Regions from separate parts of the Bacillus sp. LH1 genome, predicted to be linked through region 1. Evidence: riboswitches for the same ligand, from Rfam matches in the RefSeq annotation. Region 1 holds a riboswitch; the other holds the start of a gene.
What was found. A riboswitch is a leader RNA that binds a small molecule or an ion and turns the genes downstream of it on or off. The one in region 1 is predicted to bind S-adenosylmethionine.
Positions count from the first base shown of each region.

Region 2: linked by a shared signal. The riboswitch ahead of ACX9TM_RS01865 (methionine ABC transporter ATP-binding protein) and the one ahead of ACX9TM_RS07545 (YezD family protein) in region 1 are both predicted to bind S-adenosylmethionine.

Region 1 is NZ_CM175007.1:1,429,140-1,432,563, reverse strand. Features, by position in the region: gene sat (sulfate adenylyltransferase) at 1-694, opposite strand, end outside; gene ACX9TM_RS07550 (phosphoadenylyl-sulfate reductase) at 734-1,438, opposite strand; gene ACX9TM_RS07545 (YezD family protein) at 1,526-1,669, opposite strand; SAM riboswitch class I at 1,743-1,851, opposite strand; gene lysA (diaminopimelate decarboxylase) at 1,967-3,283, opposite strand.
Region 2 is NZ_CM175007.1:345,632-349,055, reverse strand. Features, by position in the region: gene ACX9TM_RS01870 (methionine ABC transporter permease) at 1-413, opposite strand, end outside; gene ACX9TM_RS01865 (methionine ABC transporter ATP-binding protein) at 403-1,422, opposite strand; SAM riboswitch class I at 1,546-1,652, opposite strand; partial or broken gene ACX9TM_RS01860 (cysteine hydrolase family protein) at 1,895-2,460, shown strand; gene pruA (L-glutamate gamma-semialdehyde dehydrogenase) at 2,711-3,424, opposite strand, start outside.

The sequences.
Region 1 (3,424 bases):
GTACTTCATAGCTTTCCATTCTTACATCAGCAGGAATATCATCCGATTTCGTTTCTCCAACGAGCGGATTTAAAAAGAGACCATCTACAATTTCAAGAGCAGATTTTTGAATATACTCATGGGCACGATGTACCGGGTTTCTCGTTTGAAATCCGACCACTGTTTTCCACCCACGTTTTTTAAATGCTTCCCTCGTTTCAATTGGGTCTAAATGATAAGAAGGAAATTGATTATTTTCAAAGCGTTTTGTTAGAATAATAGTTCCTCCAACGTAAACGTTTGGTCGTTCATATAATTTTTTCACTCCTGGATGAGCCTCATCCGTTGTTTTATATACAAGTAACGCTTCTTTTTCTTTATCTGGTACAAAAATATCTTCTATTTGAATGACACCGTATATATTTCCATTGTTGACAAGCTTTACTTCCTCTCCAGCCTTCAGGCTTTCTGCGACTTTTTCTGTTACCGGTAATGTAATTGGTATACTCCACACACTACCATTTGCTAAACGAAGCGTTTCTACAACAGAATCATAATCTTCCTTCCCTAAAAAACCAGTAAGGGGGCTATATCCACCTGTCGCCAATAGTTCTAAATCACTTAACGCAATATTGTCTAATTTAATTTCTTTTTCAATTTGTGATACGTCATATGTCTCATCTATACGGTTTACTAATTCGTTTACTATGCTCATTTTTCTATATCCTCTCTTAGCTTTATTTCAAGATTCATCTTATTGGTAATGAAGACCACATTCAGTTTTCACTTTTCCAGCCCATCTACCATCTCTTGAATCGCCACCATCCCCTACAGGTAACGTACATTTCTCACACCCAATACTTGGATAGCCAACATCATGCAACGGGTTATACGGCAAGCTATGTTTGTATACATATCGCCAAACTTCTTTCCACGTCCAATGAATGAGTGGACAAACTTTAATAGATTGAAAACGATGATCTTGATTTATAAACTTTGTATGCTTACGTGTTTCTGATTGTTCCCTTCTTAAGCCCGATATCCATGCTTTTTCCACGACTAATGATTTTTCTAAAGGTAAAATTTTTCTAATCTTACAACAAAGATTCGGATTGCTCTCCCACAGTTTTTCACCATGCAACTTCGCCTGTTCATCAAGTGTAAGTTCTGGCTGTTTTTCTATAATATTCAATGAAGGAAATCGTTCCCGCACTTTTCGAATTAATTCATACGTTTCTTGAAAATGAACATTTGTATCCAAAAATACAACTTTAGCAGATGGATTTACTTGGTTTATAATGTGCAGCAATACCATACCTTCCACCCCAAAGCTACATGCGTAGACAACCTCATCTTTATATTCTTTATAAGCCCAATTTAATACTGATAACGCACCTTTTGTTTCATCTTCTTCCGAAAACGAAACAACATTTTCTTCCCACGTTTCATACGTCAACATGTTTTTTCCCCCTGTAAAAGCAAAAAGACGGTTTTAACCTAATGAAAATAGGTTAAAACCGCCTCTAGTTTTTCTAGTCAGCGCTTTTCACTTTAAACGTACTTTTTCACTTTTCTCTAACTGAATTACTTTTCCATCTTGCACAACAATTGTAATTGAACCATATTTCATATCAGCAAGCATCGCTTCAATCTTCTCGGATACTTCATCAAAATGTTCCCGTACACTCACGCGAACAGCCCCCCTTTTTTATTCATAAAAAAAATCTTTCCCATTTCGAAAAGACTGTTCGGTAATATATTTTACCTTATCTTTCAAAATGGATCCCATTTTGCTGGATTTAGCACCTTGCTTTCTATAAGCAGGTTGCCGAGCTTCTTCGGGCCAGTTCCCTCCGCTTCTCTTGATAAGCTTTGTATTTGTATTTTATCACAATTCTGATTTTTTTCAATCCTAGTTTTCCGATATATTTTAATTATTTTATTTTATAAAAAAGGAATTGCCCATTCGAACAACTCCTTTTCCTATTTAGACAAGCTCTTTAATACGTATGCGATCGTTCCCAATAATATTTTCATATGTTTCGCGTTCCACAACTACTTGCGATGTTCCGCCTTTTGCAAAGACAACGGCTGGTCTTCGAATCCGATTGTAATTATTCGCCATCGAGTACCCGTATGCTCCTGTACAGGAAACTGCTAGTAAATCAGAAGCAGCGACTTTCGGTAAATGAATATCCCAAATCAACATGTCTCCACTCTCACAGCATTTCCCGGCAATCGAAACGAGTTCCTCATTCTCATCATTCGCTCGATTCGCTAACATCGCTTCATAACGCGCATTATATAAAGCAGGTCTTAAATTATCTGTCATTCCACCATCGACTGATACATATTTCCGAATACCAGGAATATCTTTCACAGATCCAACTGTATAAATTGTTGTCCCAGCATCACCTACAATGCTACGGCCTGGCTCAATCCATATTTCTGGCAATGGATATTCACATACAGTAAATTGTTCTCTCACTGCACTTGTTACAGCTCGCACATATGTCTCAAGAGTTAATGGTGTATCTGACTCTGTGTAACGTATTCCAAATCCCCCGCCTACATTTAACACTTTTACTACATAGTTTGTTTGCTCTCTCACTTCTTCTAAAAATTGGCGAAGAACTTCAATTGCTCGAACAAAACCAGCTGTTTCAAATATTTGCGACCCAATATGTGAATGGATCCCTAGCACATTATAATTGGATTTTTGTAAAGCCAATCCAATTGCCTGCATTGCTTGACCATTTGAAACACCAAATCCAAATTTCGAATCATCTTGACCTGTTGTAATATATTCATGTGTGTGCGCCTCTACTCCAGGCGTTACACGAATTAATATGTTCACAAATTTCCCATGTTGCATCGCTAAATCGTGTAAAACTTCTAATTCAAAGAAATTATCTACGACAAAACAACCGATATTCGCCTGAAGAGCCATCACTACTTCTTCTTCTGTTTTATTATTTCCATGAAAATGAATACGTGATGCCGGAAATCCTGCTTGGAGCGCAGTATATAATTCTCCCCCAGAAACAACGTCTAATGACATATTCTCTTCACGAGCTACTCGGCACATCTCCATGCACAAGAACGCCTTGCTTGCATATGCTACTTGATAAGAGAAACCACTTTCTTTAAAAGCACGATGAAATGCTCGGCATTTTCCTCGAATAGACTCTTCATCGTATACATAAAGTGGTGTTCCGTATTGCTTTGCTAGCTGCGTCGTATCGCACCCTCCAATTTCTAAGTGTCCTTGCCCATTAATTCGGCTTGTGCCGTGTAAATACATTTAAATTCCTCCCTTATTTCCTCTAAAACTCATAACCCCAATCTTCTATTCATTGCAGCACGCTTTTAGATAGACAAAAAACGCGCGGAACAATGTTCACACGCGTTTCTTATTAGGAAAAATATATATTGAAAAAATAAA
Region 2 (3,424 bases), 1.1 Mb from region 1:
AAAACAATTCTAATTGGCGAGGCGCCCATTGCTTGCGCTGCTTCAATTACTCCTTTCGGAACGGAAACAAGGTTTGTTTCAACCATTCTAGCAATACCAATTGATGCGACTAACGTCATCGGGAAAATTGCCGCTGCTGTTCCAATCGTCGTTCCGATAACACTTCTTGTTAGTGGACTTAAGGCTACTAAAAAGATAATGAATGGTACCGGACGAATTGTATTAATTATGATGTTAAGAATAGAAAAGACCCATTTATTTTCTAAAAAGTTTCCTTTTCTCGTTACATATAAAAGTAAACCTAGAGGTATACCAAGAATTGTAGCAAATATAAGGGTTACAATTACCATTAAGAGGGTATCCCCCGTCGCATCTAGTATGCGCGGCCAAAATATACTCCAATCAACTCGCATGAGCTTCTACCTCCTTCAGCTGCACTTGCAGTCTTAGATGTTGTAATGCTTTTTGAATTTCCCTCTGCTCACCTTGCAACTCTACAAGAAGATTTCCAAATAGCACATTTTGAAGTTCAATAATATTTCCGTACAGTACATTTACATCGACGTTATAGTTTTTTGCGATATATGATAGTACCGGCTGTCCTGTCTCCTCACCAGTAAATGTTAGACGATAAATTTGACCACCATTTTGAATTTTCGCTAGAACACTTTCCGGTAAATGATCATTAATGACAGAACGTACAAAGTTTTGAGTCGTCTTTGTTTTTGGTTGCGTGAAAACATCAAACAGTTTTCCTTCTTCAATAACTTTTCCCTTCTCCATTACAGCTACACGGTGACAAATTTCTTTCACAACATGCATTTCATGTGTAATAAGAAGAATTGTTAAATTGTATTCTCTATTTACTTTCTTTAATAAGTTTAGAATTTCTGTCGTTGTTTCTGGATCTAAGGCTGATGTTGCCTCATCACATATAAGAATATCTGGCGATGTCGCAAGTGCTCTAGCAATGCCCACACGCTGCTTTTGTCCACCTGATAGCTGCTCTGGGTAATAGTTTGCTTTATCTTCTAACCCTACAAACTTCAGCAGTTCATTTACTCTTTCTTTTATCTCATTCTTTGGTACTTTCGCTAACTTTAATGGATAAGCAATATTTCCAAATACTGTTCTTGAATTAAATAAATTAAAACTTTGGAAAATCATTCCAATTCTTTGTCTCAGTTTACGTAATTCTTTCGTCGATAATGATGTAATATCTTTATCATCTATTGAAATCGTTCCTGCCGTCGGTCTCTCTAACATATTTACTAAGCGTAATAACGTACTCTTTCCAGCGCCACTAAAACCAATAATGCCAAAAATTTCGCCTTTCTCAACTGATAATGTTACATCCTCCACCGCATGAACAGATTGCCCAGCTGATTCATACACTTTACTTACATTGTTAAAAGAAATCATTTTTTCCCCTCCTATATGCTGTAAAAACTTGAAGTAGAGCTTTCGAGGTAAAATAAAAAGTGCTCTCCTTCTTATCAACCATAAAGATAAGAAGGAGAGCACTTATATGTACTCGTTCACATCTTCTCATCTTCCAAGCCTTTATATGGCTTGCTGGAGTTAGCACGGTATTAAAAAAACCCGTTGCTGAGGTATCGTAGGGCCAGTCCCTCCACCTCTCTGGATAAGAATGTATCGATTTAATTGTCGTTTAATTAATTCTCATTATAGAACTCAGAATAATAAGAGTCAATACATTTTTTAGAAAAATATTAATTATTCCTTTATTAAAATTTTCAGATGAAAATTCATGAGAAAATAGTAACTTTCAAGGTTATTTAAAATTCTTCTTCCTCATATTTTTAAACAGGAGAATCTTCTCTACGAATTGAATAAATTTATTTGAATATGAAACTCGGAGGAAGATAAATATATGAAAACAGCTCTTTTACTCATCGATATTCAAAACGATTATTTTCCAAATGGAAAGATGGAATTGCGTAATCCAGTAGAAGCAAGCGAATATGCTAATCAGTTATTACAACACTTTAGAACAAACAGCGAACCTATTTTTCATATCCAACACGTAGCTATAAAAGATGACGCTACTTTTTTCCTACCTAATACAGAAGGTGTACATATTCACGAAAGCGTACGTCCACTTAGAGAAGAAACAGTTATAGTCAAACATTATCCAAATAGCTTCCGAGAAACTAATCTTCTAGAGCAATTAAAACGTTTAAATATTGAACATGTCGTTGTATGTGGGATGATGACTCATATGTGTATCGATGCTACAGTAAGGGCTGCATTCGATTTTGGCTTTCAATGTACCGTTATACATGATGCTTGTGCTACAAAAGACCTGTCTTTTAAGAACGCTACTATACCAGCTGTTTACATTCACAATACAATTTTAGCTAGTTTAAATGGCGTATATGCAAATGTAATAAGCACGCAAGAATTTTTAGCTACATAAAAAAACACTCCTTTCAGTGAGCAAAACCGAAAGGAGTGTTCCTTGTCGAACCATAGATTTTCTTTCAAATTGTATTATACAGGAAATTCTCAAAATGAATACTAAAAAATATGACTAATAAGTCAACTTTTCTCATCATTTTATTTCTGTTCACATGTTTATCCCGCTATTAATAGGTTTTAGCTCATTCCCTTCGAACGATGGTAATATATAGGATTTCAATTTTAAAAGGAGCTCTTCACATTCTGTGAAGAGCTCCTCTACTATTTCTTATAAAGTTTCAGAAGTAGTTTTTGCTTGCATGTGAAGTGCTAAGTAATCAGGTCCACCAGCTTTAGAGTCTGTACCAGACATGTTAAAGCCACCGAATGGTTGGTAACCTACGATTGCACCAGTACATCCACGGTTGAAGTATAAGTTACCAACGTGGAAGTCTTCGCGTGCTTTTTCAATATGGTCACGGTTGTTAGTAATAACAGCACCTGTTAAACCGTATTCCGTATTATTTGCAATTGCAAGTGCATGATCGAAGTCTTTCGCTTTACAGAATGCTACTACTGGTCCGAAGATTTCTTCTTTCATTAAGCGAGCATCTTCTGCAACGTCAGCAACGATTGTTGGTTGGATGAACCAACCTTTAGAATCGTCTCCTTCGCCACCTGCTAAGATTCTACCTTCTTCTTTACCAATTGCAACATAGCTCATTACTTTATCGAATGCAGCTTGGTCATTAACAGGACCCATGTTTGTACCTAATACTGCTGGGTTAGCAACTGTTAATTCTTTTGTTAATTCAACAGCACGATTTAATACATGATCATATACATCTTCATGGATTACTGCACGAGAACATGCAGAACATTTTTGTCCTGAGAATCCGAATGCTGATGCAACGATAGACTTAGCTGCTAATTCAAGATCTGCTTCTTTATCAACAACGATTGTATCTTTACCGCCCATTTCAGCGATAACGCGTTTTAACCA